2 regions of the Brassicibacter thermophilus genome follow, and region 1 is predicted to be linked to the other one. Evidence: a T-box and tRNA genes for the amino acid it is inferred to sense, from the RefSeq annotation. Region 1 holds a T-box; the other holds one or more tRNA genes.
The links. The T-box of region 1 lies ahead of ACZ41D_RS02980 (proline--tRNA ligase). A T-box ahead of a tRNA ligase gene usually reads a tRNA of that ligase, here a tRNA-Pro.
Positions count from the first base shown of each region.

Region 2: it encodes a tRNA-Pro, which carries the amino acid that the T-box ahead of ACZ41D_RS02980 (proline--tRNA ligase) is inferred to sense. The anticodon was not compared.

Region 1 covers NZ_AP042446.1:628,422-639,217, forward strand. Annotated here, with positions in the region: gene ACZ41D_RS02935 (PIN/TRAM domain-containing protein) at 1-468, shown strand, start outside; gene ispD (2-C-methyl-D-erythritol 4-phosphate cytidylyltransferase) at 688-1,401, shown strand; gene ispF (2-C-methyl-D-erythritol 2,4-cyclodiphosphate synthase) at 1,398-1,874, shown strand; gene ACZ41D_RS02950 (ABC transporter ATP-binding protein) at 1,888-2,619, shown strand; gene ACZ41D_RS02955 (ABC transporter permease) at 2,609-3,784, shown strand; gene ACZ41D_RS02960 (toast rack family protein) at 3,824-4,651, opposite strand; gene ACZ41D_RS02965 (hypothetical protein) at 4,912-5,412, opposite strand; gene ACZ41D_RS02970 (ABC transporter ATP-binding protein) at 5,412-6,107, opposite strand; gene ACZ41D_RS02975 (GntR family transcriptional regulator) at 6,108-6,479, opposite strand; T-box leader at 6,776-6,976, shown strand; gene ACZ41D_RS02980 (proline--tRNA ligase) at 7,025-8,749, shown strand; gene ACZ41D_RS02985 (IS6 family transposase) at 9,148-10,179, opposite strand; gene ACZ41D_RS02990 (methyl-accepting chemotaxis protein) at 10,301-10,796, shown strand, end outside.
Region 2 covers NZ_AP042446.1:2,122,901-2,133,696, forward strand. Annotated here, with positions in the region: gene ACZ41D_RS10145 (acyl-CoA dehydratase activase) at 1-808, opposite strand, end outside; gene ACZ41D_RS10150 (CoA protein activase) at 783-1,922, opposite strand; gene ACZ41D_RS10155 (acyl-CoA dehydratase activase-related protein) at 1,894-2,898, opposite strand; gene ACZ41D_RS10160 (hypothetical protein) at 3,025-4,389, opposite strand; gene ACZ41D_RS10165 (NUDIX domain-containing protein) at 4,444-4,842, opposite strand; gene ACZ41D_RS10170 (S-layer homology domain-containing protein) at 4,862-6,415, opposite strand; gene ACZ41D_RS10175 (hypothetical protein) at 6,475-7,026, opposite strand; gene ACZ41D_RS10180 (ribonuclease H-like domain-containing protein) at 7,335-8,345, shown strand; tRNA gene ACZ41D_RS10185 (tRNA-Phe) at 8,474-8,549, opposite strand; tRNA gene ACZ41D_RS10190 (tRNA-Ile) at 8,555-8,631, opposite strand; tRNA gene ACZ41D_RS10195 (tRNA-Ile) at 8,645-8,721, opposite strand; tRNA gene ACZ41D_RS10200 (tRNA-Pro) at 8,733-8,809, opposite strand; tRNA gene ACZ41D_RS10205 (tRNA-Val) at 8,844-8,919, opposite strand; tRNA gene ACZ41D_RS10210 (tRNA-Trp) at 8,954-9,029, opposite strand; tRNA gene ACZ41D_RS10215 (tRNA-Ile) at 9,040-9,116, opposite strand; tRNA gene ACZ41D_RS10220 (tRNA-Ser) at 9,136-9,226, opposite strand; tRNA gene ACZ41D_RS10225 (tRNA-Ser) at 9,232-9,320, opposite strand; tRNA gene ACZ41D_RS10230 (tRNA-Lys) at 9,323-9,398, opposite strand; tRNA gene ACZ41D_RS10235 (tRNA-Gln) at 9,403-9,479, opposite strand; tRNA gene ACZ41D_RS10240 (tRNA-Arg) at 9,485-9,561, opposite strand; tRNA gene ACZ41D_RS10245 (tRNA-Gly) at 9,589-9,662, opposite strand; tRNA gene ACZ41D_RS10250 (tRNA-Tyr) at 9,673-9,758, opposite strand; tRNA gene ACZ41D_RS10255 (tRNA-Thr) at 9,767-9,842, opposite strand; tRNA gene ACZ41D_RS10260 (tRNA-Asp) at 9,844-9,920, opposite strand; tRNA gene ACZ41D_RS10265 (tRNA-Val) at 9,939-10,014, opposite strand; tRNA gene ACZ41D_RS10270 (tRNA-Glu) at 10,018-10,092, opposite strand; tRNA gene ACZ41D_RS10275 (tRNA-Met) at 10,102-10,178, opposite strand; tRNA gene ACZ41D_RS10280 (tRNA-Met) at 10,189-10,265, opposite strand; tRNA gene ACZ41D_RS10285 (tRNA-Leu) at 10,299-10,388, opposite strand; tRNA gene ACZ41D_RS10290 (tRNA-Asn) at 10,396-10,470, opposite strand; rRNA gene rrf (5S ribosomal RNA) at 10,476-10,592, opposite strand; rRNA gene ACZ41D_RS10300 (23S ribosomal RNA) at 10,636-10,796, opposite strand, start outside.

The DNA of each region.
Region 1 (10,796 bases):
TTAAAGAGAAATAGAGGCAGAAGAGGTTTGGACATATTAAATAAAATCCAAAAAGAGTTGGATATAGAAGTGATTATCTATGATAAGGACTTTGATGACGTTGCAGAAGTAGATAGTAAACTTCTTAAGGTTGCTCAACTTTTAAAGGGTAAGGTAGTAACTAATGACTTTAATTTGAATAAAGTTGCTGAATTTCATGGAGTTGATGTTTTAAATATAAATGAGCTTGCTAATGCTGTAAAACCAGTAGTATTGCCTGGAGAAGAAATGGTAGTACAGGTAGTAAAGGACGGTAAAGAATCAGGCCAAGGATTAGCATATCTTGATGATGGTACTATGATAGTTGTTGAAGGTGGGAAGAAACATATAGGCCAAACAATAGGTGTATTAGTTACAAGTGTTCTACAAACTGCAGCAGGAAGAATGATATTTGCTAAACCTAAAACATTAGTTGATAGAGCTGTATAATTTTTATAGTATACTTATAAAGCCTAGCTATTTTAGTTAGGCTTTTTTTATGTAATTTTTTTAAGTGAGAAAATACATAACTATTGTAAGGTTAAAATTTAATAGATTATTTTTTTACGATTTCTTCAAGTAAATAGAATTTGCAGATATTTTCTAATACATTTTTCTTTGCCATTAACAGACATGCTATATGATATAATAATTTAAGAGGTGAAGATAATGGCATATAAAGGAAAATATATTTCTGTTATAATACCTGCAGCGGGAACAGGTAGCAGGATGAATACTAAGATAAATAAACAATTTATTTTGTTAAATGATAAACCTGTTTTAGCTCATACGATAGAAAAGTTTAATAATTGTAAATATGTTGATGAAATAATTTTAGTATTAAAACAAAATGAAATAGATTATTGCAGAAAAGAAATCATTCATAAGTATAAATATAATAAAGTTGTTAAAATTATAACAGGAGGAAAAGAGAGGCAAGATTCTGTATACAATGGTTTATTAGAAGTAAGTAATAATAAAAGCATTGTGTTAATACATGATGGGGCAAGGCCATTTATAACAGAAAATGATATAATTAATTGTATTGAAGGTGTTATTCAATATGGTTGTTGTGTTTTAGGAGTGCCAGTGAAAGACACTATAAAGATTGTAGATGACAAACGTAATGTTGTAGATACTCCTGAAAGAAAAAAATTATGGGCTGTGCAAACACCTCAGTCCTTTTATTATAATACAATATTAGATGCTCATAAAAAGGCGAAGAAAGATAATATAGTAGCCACTGATGATAGTATGCTTGTAGAAAGAATAGGTGAAAAAGTACATATGATTATGGGAAATTATAGAAATATTAAGATAACTACCATAGAAGATTTAAATCTTGCTTTATCATTTTTAAATGATGGGAGAGAGGTACAATGAGGATAGGTATTGGATATGATGTTCATAAATTAATAGAAGGTAGAAAATTGATACTGGGTGGTGTAGAAATAGAATATAAAAGAGGGCTTTTAGGACATTCTGATGCTGATGTTTTAATTCACGCTATTATAGACAGTATATTAGGTGCTATGAGTTTAGGAGACATTGGTAAACATTTTCCAGATACTGATGATAAGTATAAAGGAATATCAAGTATTAAGCTTTTAAAAGAAATAACAGTAATATTAAAAGAAAATAGATACAAGATAAATAATATAGATTCTATAATAGTAGCACAAAAACCAAAACTTTCACCTTATATAGAACAAATGAGGATAAATATTGCTCAGGCTTTAAATATAGCTGTTGAAGATGTAAATGTAAAGGCAACAACTACAGAGGAATTAGGTTTTGAAGGAAGGGAGGAAGGAATATCTGCTCAAGCAGTATGTACTCTTGTAGAAATGAATTGAAGGGGTGAATATATTGATAGAATTAAGAAATTTAACTAAGAAATTTAAAAATGTTGAAGCTGTGAAGAGGATTTCATTTAAAGTAGATAAGGGAATAGTATTTGGTCTTTTAGGCGAAAATGGAGCAGGGAAGACTACTACTCTTAGGATGCTTGCTACAATGTTAGAGCCAACGGAAGGTACTGCTATTATAAATGGTGTGGACCTTGTAAAAAATCCAGCAGGTATAAGGGCTCAAATTGGAATTTTATTTGGAGGAAGTACAGGATTGTATGATAGATTGACAGCTAGAGAGAATATTGAGTATTTTGGACTATTAAATGGTATGGAAAAGAATAAAATAAATGAAAGAATAAATGAATTATCTAAGAGATTGGATATGGATGAATACATAGATAGAAGAGTTGGAAAGTTTTCTAAAGGGATGAAACAAAAAGTGGCTATAGCAAGGAGTATAGTTCATAATCCTGAAGTAATGCTATTTGATGAACCTACTTCTGGGCTAGATGTTACGGCCATAAGAATAGTACATAAGTTTATAAAAGAGTTAAAGGATGAAGGGAAGACAATAATATTCTCCAGTCATTCTATGGAAGAAGTAGAAAAACTATGTGATGAAGTGGGAATTATTCATAAAGGTTCCATAGTTGAAGTGTCTAAGCTTGAAAATTTGAAAGATAAATATTCTGGATTAAGCCTTGAGGATATTTTTGTGAAATTGGTAGGTGATAATAATGGGCTTTAGGTATATGTGGATAGTATTAAAAAAAGAGTTGAAAGATACATTTAGAGATAGAAAAACAATCTTTACTAGTATAATTATACCCATAATAATATTTCCAGTATTAGCTTTTGTAATAGGAATAGGAACATCAGGATTAATGGACGAAGGTAGTAAACCTGTTGATATTTCAGTTATTTATGAAGAAGATAACCAATTAGTGAAGTATCTTAAAAACAATAAAAATGTTAATATTAAAAACATAGGTGATCCTTATGAAGCATTGAATAAGCTTGATGTTAAGGTAATTTTAAAAATAGAAAAAGGATTTGATGAAAATATTGAAAAAGGTGAAATGGGGAAAATAGAGCTTATATATGATGAATCTAGCCAAAATTCAAGTATAGCCTTTTCACGACTACGAAGTATCATAAAAGATTATTCACAAGAAATAGCTTATACAAGGTTAAAACAGAAAGGAATAGACCCTGATATTTTGACTCCTATAGAAATAAAAGAAAATTCTATTGCAAAAGAAGATGGAACAAGCATGGCTATATTTGCTATGTTACTTCCCTTTATGCTTACAATATGGTCTGCTGTTGGAGGCATACCTGCAGCTACTGATTTAGGTGCTGGTGAAAAGGAAAGGCAGACACTTGAACCTCTTCTTACTACTAAAGCTAGTAGGCTATCCATACTTGTAGGAAAATATTTTACTGTGGTAATAGCTGGAATTATGGGAACTTTAGCAGCACTTATAGGGGTTTTAATTGCTTCAAAAATTAATCCATATTTCATGGGAGCAGGAGTAATGTTGCCGGTATCATCTATTATAGTAATAGCATTATTCTGCTTAGGGCTTGCATTAGTATTTGCTGGATTAGAACTAGTCGTAAGCTTTTATGCAAGAAACTTTAAAGAAGCTCAAACTTATCTCAGCCCTTTAACAATTGTGTTAATGATTCCAGCATATTTAACTATGTTTCTTGACGGAAGAGCTATACCAGAAAAATATTTCCACATACCTGTAATTAATACTATAGCTATAATAAAAGAAGCAATTGTACCCATAATAAACTTTAAACATATCGTTATAGTGGTTTTATGGAGTATAATATACGTAGGATTATCAATTTTTATAACTATTAAGATGTTTAACAAAGAATCTGTTATATTTAGGGCATAAATAAACCTCTGGTTTTCAAGCCAGAGGTTTTATCTTTATTTACAATCCATTGATATTGAAGCTTGAAATATTTCCTTCTATCTCTATATTTATCTTATATTTTGCGTCATTGTAATTATTGCTAATATATACATTTTTTTGAGGATTTGAGTAATCAAAGTCATTAATATTTAGGCTAGATAGATTTTTATCCAGTTCAACTTTAAATCCTACATCTTCAGGCAATATTATAGTTGAACTAGAAGCATTACTTTCTATTTTTATCGAAACATCTTTGTGAATGTTCTCGTCAAATTTAAGCTCTAAGCTTCCAGCATTTATTTCTGCATCAATATCGCTTACTCCTGCATAACCCAAGCCATTTGCCTGCAATGAGGCTGCATTTAGATCTATATCAAATTCTTTAAGATTACCTTTGTTTATACTATTAAAAGTTACTTCATTATCTACAGCATTTAATTCTAAAGAAATTCTATCTATAATCATATCTGTAAAGTCAAAATTGTTTTTACCTGCATTAATTTTAATGTCTAAATTTAATGGAATTTTATCTGTAAGCTTTAAATCCCACGTATTTTTTGCATTATTTAAGCTTTTTGGTTTAAATTTTTCGTATTTGTCACCTATATATAAATTATTGCCATTAAGTTTAATATCAGGAGTCATTTTATTTATATTGGTTTCTATGTTTGATTCAAATAATTTATTTTCAGCTTTTTCTAGATTTACTCTCACTGCATTTAGGTCAATATCTACATCTAAGCTTTTTTGCCCTTCCAAATCGTAAGATTCATTGTATGTTCTTAATTCTCCGATTTCTACAGATTGATTGTCATCTATAAAGTTACCGTTAATTTTATAAATCAATTTTTTTGTCTAATAGATAACTAGTCAGAATAAATAAGCCAATAAATGCTAAAACATAAATTATAGCGGAAGTAGCATTTATCTTATACACAAGGCTTGGGGAAACATTAAAACTGACCATTTCGTTAAATCTCATATGGTTTATTTTATCGCTAATCTTAACATATAATGGATAAGCTTTGGAAAGTTTATAACTTGTCATAAAAGTAAAGATATTAATTATAATAAAGAATATAAATCCTGCAAAACCACCAACCTTTTTATTTTTTAAAAGTTACTTTGCTTATAGTTATAGCAGAATATATGGTAATCATTAAAAAAATCATATTAAATAATGCATAAATAATTGAAATAATCACTGATTTTGTACTAATACTTTGAAATATCATATTTATGAAATTTTTGTTAAATAATAAATTTGCTGCAAAGTATTCTAAAATACCAGTTATTACTGTAGCAATAGCAAACCACAATAAAGTAACAAGTATTTTTGCTATCAATATTTCTTTACCGCTTACTGGCAATGTAAAAGTGAGGTATCCTCTATCTTCGTAAAGTTCGTTTCTGAAAGATCTTACAGAAAAAACTAATACTATTATGAATAATGCAACACTTATTAAGGTTATTAGGGAAAATATGCTAATTTTTTGCCAAGAATCTTGTTTAAGGAATACTCCTAAACTTAAAATGATACTTGATATAAAAACTATGAGGTAAAGCTTATAGCTTCCCTTTATATCATATTTTGCTAGCTTGAACATTATTCAAACACCTCCCTAAATAATTCATCTATTGATTTATTTTTTTCTATTCTGAGTTCTTCGGCATTACCATTAAGTATAATTTCTCCTTCAGATATAAAAGCTACATCATCAAAAATTCGTTCTATGTCTTTTACGAGATGTGTAGTTATGATAACAGAGCTTTTTTCATTAAAGTTTTGAATAATGGCATTAAGGATTTGTTCTCGAGCTACTGGGTCTACACCTGCAATAGGTTCATCAAATACGTATAACTTAGCTTCTCGTGATAATACTAAGGTAAGATTTAGCTTTTCACTCATTCCCTTTGATAGAGATGTTATCTTTGAGTTTTTGTCTAGTTTCATAAATTTTAATAAATCGTAAGCTTTTTCTTCATTAAAGTCTCTGTAAAAATCTTTATAAAAATTGATAGCATCTTTTATTTTCATCCATTTGTATAAGTGATTTCTATCAGGTAGATATGAGATGATCGATTTAGTATATGGCCCTGGAATTTGGCCGTCTATAAGTATACTGCCTGAAGATTGAGTCAATATACCACATATAATCTTTATTAATGTAGTTTTTCCACTGCCATTAGGGCCAAGTTGACCAAGTATTTTACCTTTTTCCAATTTAATATTGACATTTTTTAAAGCTTGTTTAGTGAAATAACTTTTACTCAAGTTATTAGTTTCCAAGATTAAATCCATTTAAAGTCCCTCCTTATTTAGTTCTTTATTTAAAGCGTCTAACATATCATTTTTATTAAATCCTAGTTCTTTCATACCAATGATGAAGTTATTTATTACATTTTTGGCCATATTCATCTTTAATTTTTTTATTGTTTCTTTATTTTCTACTACAAAACTACCCATTCCTCTTTGAGTATAAGTTAAACCTTCTCTTTCCAATTCTCTATATGCTCTTTGAATAGTATTTGGATTGACTTTTAGTTTTGATGATAATTCGCGTACAGAAAGCAACTTATCACCTCCTTTTAAATTTTCAGTAGCTATTTCTTTTTTTATTAAATCCATTATTTGAATGTAAATTGGGATCTTATCGTCAAAATTTATATTCAATGAAACACCTCCCAACCATAAAGGGCAATAAAGAATTAGTGTACTAATAATATAGTACACTAATATTCTAAAAGAGTCAACAAAAATATTACAAAACATTTGACAAAGGTTTAATTTTCTAGTAATATATAAAATAATATTAATGATATAGAAAATTTCATGGTAGAATGTTTTCTAAACTTTGTAAGTTTATAAGCTTAAAATCAATTAAAAATCCAACAAATAGGACTTAAAAATTTATATTTTGTAAAATTTTGACTTTGAATAATTATTTAATCTTTTCAATAATATAAATATCAATGGCAGTGAGAGGAAATAGTAGTTATCAATGATTTTCAGAGATGAAATCCTTGGCTGAAAGATTTCAAATCCTCTTGATAATGAACCCGTCCTTGAGCTTTTAGGGAGCTAAAACCCTAAACGATTGCTACGTTATAGCATAAGAGTGGACTTTTAAGTCTACTAGAGTGGTACCGCGGATGACCTTCGTCTCTAGAATGAGATGAAGGTTTTTATTTTTAATATAAATGAAGGGAGAAATGAATATGAAAATGAATAAAATGTATATGCCTACGTTGAGAGAAATACCATCTGAAGCTGAGATATCAAGTCATCAATTATTATTGAGAGCAGGTATGATTAGAAAACTAGTTTCAGGAGTATATTCTTATTTGCCTTTGGGATATAGGGTGATAAGAAAGATAGAAAATATAGTAAGGGAAGAAATGGATAGGTCTGGTTCACAGGAATTACTTATGTCAGCTATACAGCCTGCAGAGATATGGAAGCAGACTGGAAGATGGGATAATTTTGGCCCTGAAATGTTTAAGTTAAAGGATAGAAACGAAAGAGAGTTTTGTTTAGGACCTACCCATGAAGAATATTTTACAAGTTTGATTAAAGATGAGATAAAATCATATAAGCAGTTACCTTTAAATCTTTATCAAATACAGACAAAATACAGAGATGAAAAAAGGCCTAGGTTTGGACTTATAAGATGTAGAGAATTTATCATGAAAGATGCATATAGTTTTGATAAAGATGAAGAGGGCATGAAAAAGTCTTATATGGAAATGTGGAGAGCATATGATAGAATTTTTACTAGGTGTAAGTTAAATTATAAAGTAGTAGAAGGCGATTCAGGAGCAATGGGTGGAAGCGATTCACATGAATTTATTGCTATGTCGGAGGTTGGAGAAGCCGAAATAGCCTATTGCGAAAAATGCGATTATGCGGCTACAAATGAAAAAGCAGCAGCTTGTTATATAATTGAAGAAGATAATTTAGAAGAACTTCAATTTGAGAAAATTTATACTCCAGATATAAAAACTATAGAGGAATTGACAAATTTTTTGGGAGTATCAAAAGATAAATTTGTTAAAACCTTAATATATAAAGCTAAAGATCAAGTTGTAGCTGTACTAATACCAGGTAATAGAGAGTTAAACGAAGTTAAATTATGTAAAGTATTAGGGATACCTGAACATCAACTTGAGATGGCAGATGAAGAGACTGTTAAAGAAGTTACTGGAGCAAAAGTTGGATTTGCAGGACCTATAGGATTAAAAAGTGATGTTAAAGTATTAATTGATTCAAGAGTAACTAAGATGAAAAATTGTATTGTTGGAGCTAATGAAAGTGACTACCACTTTAAAAATGTGAACTATGGAAGAGATTTCACAGGTGAAGTTGTAGAAGACTTATTGCTTGTACGTGCAGGAGATATTTGTCCTAAATGTGGTGAAAAGTTAAAAATTGCTAGAGGAACAGAAGTGGGAAATATATTTCAATTAGGTACTAAATATAGTGATGGATTAAATGCGACATTTTTAGACGAAGATGGTAAAGAAAGAAAATTTGTAATGGGGTCTTATGGCGTTGGCATATCTAGAACTATGGCAGCTATTATAGAACAGTACCATGATGATAAAGGAATCATCTGGCCTTTAGTTGTTGCTCCATATCATGTGATAATTACTGTAGTTAATGTAAAAGATGAAAAACAAATGAAACTCGGTGAGAAACTTCATGATGAATTGACTAAAAAGGGAATTGAGGTATTGCTTGATGACAGAAAAGAAAGACCAGGAGTTAAGTTTAAGGACGCTGATCTTATAGGGATACCTATAAGAATTACAGTAGGAAGAAAAGCAGGCGAAAACATAGTAGAGTATTCATTGAGAAAAGAAGATAATAAGATTGAAATAAGTACAGACGAAATATTTGATAAAATTAAAGAAGCTTTTGAGGAAGAAGGCTTAGAAATATAAAACTTAGATTAAAGTTATTAAAAAACAGATAAAGTTCTTTTGTTTTAAAACAAAAGAACTTTATCTGTTTTTACAGAAAATTAAAGAAAAAGGAGGAAATACATAATCTAATATAGAATGATATTTATATAAATGATAAACTAAGGAACTGTTAACTTAAAATGAAAAAATAGCATGATTTTATAGAAAAATTCTTAATGGATCTTGACCTTACAGCCCTATATGAATTTTAGCTATTACAATAAAGCTGTCAAGGGTCAAGATAAACGAGCAAAGCTCGCCCTTGACAGCTTTATTTTAAATAGCTATGGAATGGTTAAGGGCTGTAAAAATAAAAATTGCATAGCAAATAAACCAAGAAATAAGGCAAAGCAGAGAGAACCCTTAACAAGTAAATATTATGCAGATAATAACCAATTACTGCGATCTCTATCGCTATATTTGGCACCTGCTACCTGGGCAGGAGTAAGGTTACTCAAAGAAGAATGAGGCCGTATATAATTAAAGAAGAATACAAAGTTTGCAATTAAGTTATTAGCGCTTTCGAAACAGTTAAAACCTCGCTTTGGTTTATACCAGGCTTTAAATTCCTTATTAAAAGATTCAATTATATTGTTTGATATATCATCATCAAAAGATTCAACTCTTATATGGTTGGCACCGGCAAAGATAGATTTAGCAGGCACCTTATAAGCACTATATCTATCAGTAACGATAGTATTAGGAATGCCAAATTTCTTTGCTTTTTTAAAAAGGCTGAAGGCCTGGTTAGAATTTCTGTAAGGAGATAGATGAAAATTTATAATAAAGCGAGTTTCAGAATCAATGATAAACCAGAGATAATGTTTTTTACCATTAATTTTAACAACAGTTTCATCAGCATGCCACTCATCAGAAGAAGATAAGTCAATGTGTGAAGAAAACTTATTAGCCATACTGTCAAACAAAGGTGCAAACTTTTTAACCCAGGATGCAATTGATACATGGGAAACCTTAATATTATATGTAATATAAAGAAACTGTGATATTTTTCTTGTTGAAGAGTTATTTAAAAAATAAAGGTTAAGGGCAGTAATAATAACAAACATAGGAAATCTCATTCTTTTAAAATTAGTTTTACCAGAAAGATTAGACGATGAGGGATTATGGATAGTAGTTGGTTTTGCGATAAAGAAAGAATGATAACATTTTTTATCTGAGCATCTGTAGTTTGTATAGTGCTTATAATCATGATGAATAAAAGATGCTTTGCCACATTTGGGGCATCTTGGATATTTGCTATTACGTGAAGTATTAGATTTAGGCTTTGTAGAGAATTGACGTTTACAATCACGGCATTGATACTTTTGATAACCGTAAGGATCTTTGCCAAATTTATAAAGTTTTGAAGAATTACATCTAGGACACTTAATTTTTGGTATAATAGTCATAGGCCTCGACCTCCTTTGGAGTAATGTTTGGTTGACAATTACTATTATACCTAAAGGAGTTCGAGGCTTTCAATTTTCATTTAAGTTAACAGAACGTAAACTAAAACTAGGAGGAAGAAATATGAGTATTATCATAAAAGCACTATTAATAGCAATTCTTTATTTTTTTAAAGATAATACTATTTTATTTTTAACTATTTCAGCTGTATTTATTATATTTGAGCTTATTAATCAGGAAGTAAGATCAAAAATATTTAAAAAGTTAGCACAAGAGAGTGAAAGATTTATTAAAGGAAAAAGCATTAATTTTGATAAACATACAAATAAAATGCTATTATTTTTTGATAATAGTGTATCAAATATAGTTGCTGCATTAAAAAAAGTTACAAATCATTTTAAAGAATTAGTGAGTAAACTTCAGATAACATCTGACATAATAAGTTCAGGTTCTAAACAAATTGATTATAATGTTAATATTGCAAAAGAAACATCTGAAGAGATATTAATATCTATTCGACAAATTTCTGCAGGAGCGGAAGATGGTGCTGATTCCGCTCAAAAAATTGTATCTAATACTAAGGACATAGTAAATAAAGCTAGTGAAGTAAAAGAAAAAT
Region 2 (10,796 bases), 1.3 Mb from region 1:
CTTTAAAAACAGTTTCTATATTATTTTTAACCTTTGCCTTAGCTTGTATAGCTGCACCTATAGCACCCATTACATCATAATGTTTTGGTATATATATTTCAGTATTTAATGTTTGCTCAAATGCTTTTTTTATACCTTCGTTTGCTGCTACTCCTCCTTGGAAAACTATAGGAGGTTCTATTTCTTTGCCTTTTCCTACGTTGTTAAGATAATTTCTTACTAATGCTTCACATAATCCCCTTATTATATCCTCTTGATTATGTCCAAGTTGCTGCTTATGTATCATATCTGATTCTGCAAAAACAGCACATCTACCTGCAATTCTCACTGGATTTTTAGATTTTAATGCAAGCTTTCCAAAATCACTTATATCTATTCCTAATCTTCCTGCCTGCCTATCAAGAAAAGAACCAGTACCTGCTGCACATACTGTATTCATAGCAAAATCTGTAACTATTCCATCTCTTAATATAATAATCTTGGAATCCTGTCCTCCAATTTCAAAAACTGTTCTTGCATTTGGGAAATAATGCAATGCAGCAATAGCATGAGAAGTAATTTCATTTTTTACAATATCAGAACCTAGTATAATACTAGCAAGATACCTTCCACTACCAGTAGTACCAACCCCTTTTATCCTAATTTTAGGAAAATCATTTTTTATTTCTCTTAGTCCTTGTTGTAAAATCTTAATAGGTTTCCCTTGAGTCCTAAGATATTTTTTTGTGACAATTTCATTATCATCAGTCATTAAAACTATATTTGTACTAACAGAACCCACATCAACTCCTAAGTAAAACTGGTCCACTCTTAAATCGCTCCTTTCTCTTCTTTAATAGATCGATAAACGCCTCGATTCTAGTCAAGTATCCTGCTTCACCAGTCATTTCATCTACTATTAATGTTAAAATAGGTATATCATAATCTTTTGAAATAGTAGGCATTATACTTTCTGCAACAATTTCAGGCATACAATTTAAAGGATAAACTTGAATGATTCCGTCAAATCCCATCTTTGAATATATAACTGTACTGCCTATGGTTTCTCGCCCATGACCACCAACCAAAGTGCTAAGATATGGTTTAGCAGCTTTCCACTTTTTTCTTTCCTCACTAATACCTATAAGTCCTAGACCTAGGTGATGTTTTACCCATTTTGTTGGAGTCAAAGCCATATAAGGTTCAACTCCCATATTTGCTAATTTAGTGGTTATCTCTAAATTTACAAAAGGTTCAATCAATGTGTATATTTCTCCTACTATACCTACCCTTAAATAACTATTTTGTTTTTTTTCTTGAATCTTATTTAATCTCTCAAAAGTTTTATCTATCAATTTTAAAATTTCTTGAGAACCTCTTACTTCTTCTAATTCATTGTAATAGTCTAACATAACTTTATCCACTAAATAACTGTGAATAGCATGAGCTCTCTTAATATTTGCATAGTGGGTAAGTTTGTCTGATTTATATAAAACTTTTTTACCATTACTAATAGCCTTAATAATCTTTGCTGTATTATACATAATACCACCTTTAAACTCTCCCGGCTGTATATTAAAAGATTTTCCTATATTCTTTATATGTTTTATAGGATTACCTTCAAATACATCAAATACAACGATATTTGCATCATATCCAAGATCTCTTAAAATTTCTTGTTCGATAGTTGGATAAAATCCAAATCTACATGGTCCGCAACTTCCTGTAATCAATATTGTATCTGCTCCATTTTCAATACTTTCAATATAATTTCCAATATTAATTTTTAGAGGAAGACATATTGTTTCAGGAGAATACTTTGTCCCCAGTTCTAATGTTCTCTTACTGCATTTAGGTGGCAGTACAACTTCTTGCCCCAAATCTTCAACTATTGATTTTCCTGCAATATAAACATTACCCATGTGTGGAAATGTTATTTTCATTATTATTCCTCCATTTCATCATGTCTATAAATGCTTCTAGTCTAGTATTTATTCCTGCTTCACCAGTTTGTTCATCAAGTGTAAATAATGTAAATGGAATTTGTCTTTTCCTAGCTTTTCTTTGAACTAATTCAATTAATATAGAATCAAGTCCACATCCAAAAGAAGAAATATATATCAACCCATCAATCATTTTATTTTCAATTAAATAAAATGACGCTCCAACTATATTCCTACCAGAGCTCCAAAACATTTTTTTAGGTAATTCATTTATGTATTTATCAATATATTTCGATTCTACCATTTCAGTTGTTAAAGTATTTATTCCCTGTTTCTTTAATTTGTTTATTATGTTCATGTTTATATATTCATCAAATATATTATATGGATGACCGCAAACTAATAATGTTAACTCATTTTTATTGAAATTTAATATTTTATCAAAATTATAACTATCATAGTTGTTGATAATATTGATAGGTATAGTCTTAGTTTTATAAATATACCTTTTAATTTCTGTATATTTTTCAAAGGCATTTTCATATGCTTCTTTAATCATGGAAGTATTCTGTGTAAAATATCTTCCTACTTCAATAATTGAATTAATGTAATTTCTTTTTGATTTCCTAAGATTAATTGTAGGACTAATAATAGGTGGTAAATCGTGTATTGAGTTCTTAACCATCTCCGGCAAACCAAGGACTTTGGGGCAATTGTACTCTTTTTTTCTTGTGCTCATTATTTTAGGTATAAATATATAGTCTACTTTTCCTATTAAATCAACTACATGTCCATGATAAACCTTTACAGGTAAGCACGCTTCATCAACACAATTAGCAACCCCTTGATTAAGTATATTTTTATTACTTTTTGATGATAATACTACTTCTACTCCTAATTCTCTAAAAAAATTGATAATTATAGGATAATAATCATAAAAAAATAGTCCTCGCGGAATTCCAACTTTTTTTGTCATTATATCCCTCCAATCTATCTATTTATTATAGACATACACATTATTTTATATACTTTACAAAGCAAAAAATAAAAAAATCCCAAGGATAAAACCTCAGGATTTTCTATAATAAACAACCTCTGACAACTATTTAAAATTGTCCATAACATATTTTATATCATTGACAATCATTAATAACTCTTCTTTAGAAGATGTGAAATTTAATATGTCAGAAACATAAATCATAAAATCTTCAATACTATCAAATACTTCAGGTATAGCAGATAACAGCCTTCTCATTCTTATTTTTCGTTGCAACACATCCATACTTCTTATATTTCTATCAATATATTGAATAAGATTATCAATAGACTGATCTAAATAATTGAAATCTGCACGTTTATTTTGTGTTATAACTACCTCTTCAGTTTCAAGGCTTAAATCATTTTGATATAATAACATCTCTTGAAGCTTAATTAGATTAGTATTATCTCTAACATTTATATTATCTTCAAGCTTATGAACATTCATGTCACAAATATCCTTAATATTGTTTCCTAATTTTTTGTCTTTTGTATTTAAATATCTTTTTAATTTATTATGCAATGATCTATTATTATCAACTATCAATTTCTTTTCTTTATCATTAAGCATATTTACACAAATTAAATTATTAACTAATAGTCCCCAGTTAGCTATAGTTCTAGCTAACTTATTCATTTCAAGAAAAGTCCTGGCAGTTAATATTTCATTTTCTTTTAATTCATTCAAACTTAGTTTTTTTAAATCAATATTTTTATATTTTTGTGTTTCTCGAAAATATTTATCGTATTTAACACCATACTCATGAGTCATTGTTCCATTAAACAATTGTTTATATTTAATTATTTTAAAGTCAATTGTTTCACAACTACTTCCTTGCAATTCCTTGATAAGAGATTTTTTTAAAATATCATAATATTTAGCTTTAGCAATCTTCAATGGCAAAACTCTTATTAATGATCTAATTTTAAAGAATATGCTATTAGTGTCTACAATTATAAATCTATATATCTCTTGAATAAATATTTGAACATTTATTTCTTCATTTTGTAAAACATTATTTTTAATATTTTCTCTAATAATTAAATAATTTAATATTTCATTATAATACAAAATCTCATTCATATATGAATTTAAAGATTTAATATTTGTTACTATTTCCCTTCTTAGTTCCTTTAATTCTTCTATATCATTGTTAAAAGGCAACTCACTTTCTGTTGCCTTTAAAATTTGTAATAAAATATTATTTTTTAATTTTACAAGTTTTTCTTTTTCGGACCCACTTTTATTAATAATTTCATCATTTGAATACTCATAGTATTTTACTATTTCTTCAGCAATTTTATAGTAGCTTATAGTTGCTAGATCTCTTATTTGTTCATTGAAAAACTTATTATAATCATCAGATAAATTGTTCCTGCACATATCTTGCTCTGTATATTCACTTTCTATTGTTTTTCCCTTTAACATGTTTATCTCCCCTCAATTTTGAATCTATTTCTCTATAATATACCAAAAATATTCTTAAATTTTATTTTTAATATTGTTCAAAGCATCTTCTATATAATATATTTTTTCATAACTTTCAGCTTCATTTATATTTAACCAAATATAATCTGTATGTTCATCACTTAATAATATATCTCCTGAATTATACTTACATAAATAAACTATGGAAATATATTGTTTTTTCTTTTTTTCATTAATACCTGAACTTATACTGATTATATTTTCAATATTTATATTTAATCCAGTTTCTTCGTATACTTCCCTTTTTAAAGCATCTTCAGGAGTTTCTTTGTACTCCATCTTTCCTCCTGGTATATCCCAACACCCACCTGCAAAATCAGACTTCTTATTTCTTTTTATGAGCAATAATTTATCACCTTTAAAGATAAGAGCTTTAATAATTATTCTAAACATGAATATCTTCTCCTTAGTATTATTGTGAATCAGAACAGCTCTCCATATTTGGATTAGTCATCATTATTTTTTTTATACTTCCAATTAATACATCTTCATACTTTTCTTTATATTTAAAATAATTATTGTCCATCTTTAAAGTATTCCATCCTTCTTGCAATTCATCTTTAGCTTCATCAAACTTATCTAAATTTATCAGCACGTATGCCTTGTTGATAATATAGTAAAATTTAATATCTATCGATTCTTCCAAAATATCATCTGTATACAACATAAGAGCTTCTTCTCCTCTATTTGAATTAACTAATATCTTAGTCATAATAAAAACAGCATTATATTTTGATTCCCGGTCAACACAATTTTCTTTCCATTTTTCAACAGCAGGCAACATATTTATAAGGTCATCATTTAAAGCTAATCCTTCATTAAATATTAGCAAAGACTCGTAATCTTTTATATCATCTCTTTTCAAATATTGTTCTAATATCTCTCTATATATATCTAACTTTTCTTCACGTTCTAACTTTCCATATTTGAATATATAATAATCTATTCCTAACCTATTCCAGTAATTATTTTCTTTTAAACTATTTAAAGTATCTAAAGGATTTAAATCATATAAATGCATTTCTTCATATGGAATTCTACCTACTAAATCTAAATATTCTAAACTTGAAATTGCTTTTTTATACAGAAAGTCGTCATTAGTTAATTCTATATTTTCATAGTCGCCAAATAAAGGAGTACTGTCAATATATTCGTTACTAATTAAATATATATCGTTAAGATAGTCGTCTCGGAAGTACTTCATATTCATATATATTCTCCTTATTATGGTAGCTGATTCTCCTCTAGTAATATTTTTTTCAGGCCTAAAAGTATTATCCTCATATCCAGTAATTATTCCATTATCTACCAAATTTCTAATTATATCATAATATTTATATCCATTATCAAGGTCACTAAATTGTTTATTTTTGCATACAATTGGTGGAGTAGTATAAAAATATGTCAATAGAGCTGCTTCTTCTCTAGTAATATATTTATTAGGATAAAATTTATTACCAGGAAAAATATCTTCAAAATTTATTTGCTCATTCTTTCGATCAATATAATTTTTTATAGCTAAAATATCATTGTATGCCCAAAAATTCATGTCTAAATCTTGATATAACAAACCAGTATTAGCTTCTGTTACTTTTTCTGTAATTTCTTCTTTTATGTCCTCTTCTATTTTTCCATAGCCATCTGAAGAACTTGTCCTTAAGGTATCTAATTGAAAATCATCATTTATTTTTGACTCCTCAGACAATGTACTATCCATAACATTACTCTTAATAGCAGTTCTGTATAAAATTGATATAAACTCACTTCTTGTTATATAATTATCAGGTTTAAATGTACCATCTTCATACCCTTTAAATAATTTAACCTCATTTGTTCCCCACATAATGTCTTCTTCAGCCCAATGTCCAAATACATCAAGAAAATAAGTCCCTGCAAATGAAAAATTAGATAAAGTTAATAACATCAAAACTAATAGTACAGAAATCATGTATTTTTTTTTCTCCATATTTGATACCCCTTATATTTATTTTTTTAATTACATAAACAAAATAATTTATAGTAATTTTAACTTTTATTATACTCATCGTAAATTCCAATTATTACTGTTCTATAAGCAAAATAATATAAATCATCGATCATTATTTTTTTTAGATCTTCTTCACTATTTACATTAGGATGATTAGTAATTTCCATACGACTAATTATATCTTTTAAATGTCTAGAAATATATAAATTAAAATATCTAATTGAAATTTCCTTTAATTCACTACAATAGTTATTTTCAACAAGAAAATTTTTTATTTTATTTTCTTGTTTTTTTTCATTAATATTATCTTCATCTATTAATTTATTTTTTATTTGAATATTTTTCCCTTGCCTATACATACTCCACGCTAAGCCGAGATACATAGTACAGTATGTTCTAAGTAATTTACTATCAAGTATAATTCCTATATAACTATGTTTTCTAATATCATTTATAATCATTTGAGTTATTAACTTTGTAGATTTTTGACTAAAATTATTAAATATAAGCATTACATCATTTTGAAATTTATCATTACAAATCTTTTCTGCTAAAGTAAGCTTATATTCTAACAATTCAACTACGTTCATAATATCACCCTCTGTATAATTTATTCATTTCTACTCATTATATCATGCCTTCAACAACCATATAAATAATGTGAAAATATTAAAAAGTATTTTATCTCACATTTATATTATGAACGCAATTTCTAATTTATGTTATAGGCAAACAGGTTTATACTTCAATTCTAACATATTCTCATTCAACCTAGCAAATTAGAAATTTGTTTTAAAAAACTTTATAATTATAAAATATAAAATCTAATAAATAGTCTATAGTAATGTATCCTAATAATCAAAATATATGATATATTAATATTGCTGGAGGTATTTTTATGGAAATAATTAAATTTAATCAAAAAGAAAAAGTGTATATACCACAACATTTAGTAGATAAACTTAACCATAAAAGCTTCTGCTTTATCGATATTGAAACAACTGGTTTTAACCATATGTATAATAATATTATATTAATTGGTTTATTAATTGTACATAACGATAATATTTGTATCAATCAATTTTTTGCAGAGTCTTCAAAGGAAGAATTGGATCTCCTACGTAATTTCATAAAAGTTGCAAATAAAATTGATTATTTTATTTCATATAATGGAAATAATTTTGATATTCCGTTCATAAATGATAGATGCAGCAAATTTGGCTTAAATTTTAATATTAGTAAGGTACAAAGCATTGATATTTTAAATATACTAAAAAATTACAAACAATTTCTTAATGTAGATAACCTTAAATTAAAAACAATTGAAAAGTTTCTCAAAATCAATAGAACTGACACAATTTCAGGTAAGGATGTTATAACCCTATATAAAAATTATGAAAAAAATAATGATTATAATCTTAAAAAACTAATATTAAAACATAATTATGATGATGTCTATAATCTTCAATTTTTATTAAAAATATTTGATTATATCGAAAATAAAATAAGCTTTAATGTCAATATTAGTACTAAATCTCAAACACAATTGCTAAACATAAACATACAAAATGTATTAAACAATCAAAATTATTTCAGTGTTAAATGCAACACTGATAAATTAAATTTAAAAAAACAAATCTATTTTTCTGAAAATTATTCCTTTATTTGGTTACCTATAGATGGTAATTTAACTATTGATTTTGAAATAAGAAAAAGTAAGTTGTCAGATGGAAAAGAATGTTATTATATTAGTCAATATGATTATCCATTCACTAAACATATAGTTGATACTACAAAATATAAGCTGCCTAAAGGCATATTATTAATACAATATGGTGATATTATAGCTTCAGAAAACTTAAAAAATATTATAAAAGCAATACTTAAGCAATCTATGAAATACATATGAAATTTTTTATATTTTAATATTTAATTTAAAACTATTTAAAATTAAATATTAGGAAAATATTTAAATAATTTACAATTAAAATTGATTCATAATAAAAAACCCTATGAAATTAATCATAGGGTTTTAAATGGTGCCCAGAGGCGGAATCGAACCACCGACACGGGGATTTTCAGTCCCCTGCTCTACCGACTGAGCTATCTGGGCATATATGGTGGGCCTTCAGGGACTCGAACCCCGGACCTGCCGGTTATGAGCCGGACGCTCTAACCAACTGAGCTAAAGGCCCTTATTTTAATTTGTGGTGGGCCTGGGTGGACTCGAACCACCGACCTCACGCTTATCAGGCGTGCGCTCTAACCACCTGAGCTACAAGCCCATTCCTTTATATGGTCGGGGTGGAGGGACTCGAACCCCCGGCCCCATGGTCCCAAACCACGTGCGCTACCAAACTGCGCTACACCCCGATAAATAAAGCAATGTTAATTATTAAATTTTTTATGGTGGGCGCAACAGGGCTCGAACCTATGACCCCCTGCTTGTAAGGCAGGTGCTCTCCCAGCTGAGCTATGCGCCCATATTATTGCCCATATTATTAAAGTAACATTTAGTGGCAGGGGTGGCAGGACTTGAACCCACGACATTCGGTTTTGGAGACCGACGTTCTACCAACTGAACTACACCCCTAATGGTGTAATGGTGGGCCTTCAGGGACTCGAACCCCGGACCTGCCGGTTATGAGCCGGACGCTCTAACCAACTGAGCTAAAGGCCCCTATATAATCAACATCCAATGGCGGAGAAGGAGGGATTTGAACCCTCGCGCCCCGTGAAGGACCTACTCCCTTAGCAGGGGAGCCTCTTCAGCCACTTGAGTACTTCTCCATATCTGGCGGAGAGGGTGGGATTCGAACCCACGTGGGCTTGCACCCTAACGGTTTTCAAGACCGCCCCGTTATGACCACTTCGGTACCTCTCCAATGGTGACCCATCGGCGATTCGAACGCCGGACACCCTGATTAAAAGTCAGGTGCTCTGCCTACTGAGCTAATGGGTCAAATTGGCTGGGGTGGCAGGACTCGAACCTACGAAATGCTAGAGTCAAAGTCTAGTGCCTTACCGACTTGGCTACACCCCAACATATGGCGCACCTAGGAGGATTCGAACCCCCGGCACACGGATTAGAAGTCCGTTGCTCTATCCAACTGAGCTATAGGTGCATATTACTTTAGTTTAAATTTTTACTTTGGAGCGGGTGAAGGGAATCGAACCCTCGCAACCAGCTTGGAAGGCTGGGGCTCTACCACTGAGCTACACCCGCATATTTTAAATGGTGGAGGGGACTGGATTCGAACCAGTGAAGGCTGTGCCAACGGATTTACAGTCCGTCCCCTTTGGCCAACTCGGGAACCCCTCCTCAAATAATGGAGCTGGTGAGAGGACTTGAACCCCCAACCTACTGATTACAAGTCAGTTGCTCTACCAATTGAGCTACACCAGCATGGCGACCTGGAAGAGACTCGAACTCTCGACCTCCAGCGTGACAGGCTGGCATTCTAACCATCTGAACTACCAGGCCGCATCATATTCTTTTTTATGGTGGGCGCAACAGGGCTCGAACCTATGACCCCCTGCTTGTAAGGCAGGTGCTCTCCCAGCTGAGCTATGCGCCCATATGGTGACCCTACCGGGAATCGAACCCGGGTTACCGCCGTGAAAGGGCGATGTCTTAACCGCTTGACCATAGGGCCATGTTTTTTTGGTAGCGGCGAACGGATTTGAACCGCTGACACTGCGGGTATGAACCGCATGCTCTAGCCAACTGAGCTACGCCGCCATATTTCGTATGGTTGCGGGGACTGGATTTGAACCAGCGACCTCCGGGTTATGAGCCCGACGAGCTACCAGACTGCTCCACCCCGCGATGTACATTTAATTAATATAATACTTATTTTATTGGTGCCGGGGACCGGAATCGAACCGGTACGATCTTTTAGGGATCGCAGGATTTTAAGTCCTGTGCGTCTGCCAGTTCCGCCACCCCGGCACTTTATTGGCTCCTGGGGTGGGACTCGAACCCACAACCTACCGGTTAACAGCCGGTTGCTCCACCATTGAGCTACCCAGGAATGTCATCCGGCAACGACCTACTCTCCCAGGACGTCTCCGTCCAAGTACCATCAGCGCTGAGAGGCTTAACTTCTGTGTTCGGTATGGGAACAGGTGTGACCCTCTCGCTATCGTCACCGGATATTTTTAAGGCTTGCGCCTTCAAAACTGCACAGTGAATTTTCCTGGTCAAGTCCTCGACCTATTAGTATCACTAAGCTAAAGATATCACTATCCTTACACCTGTGACCTATCAACCAGGTAGTCTACCTGGGGTCTTACTCTTTAAAAAGATGGGAAATCTTATCTTGAGGGTGGCTTCGCGCTTAGATGCCTTCAGCGCTTA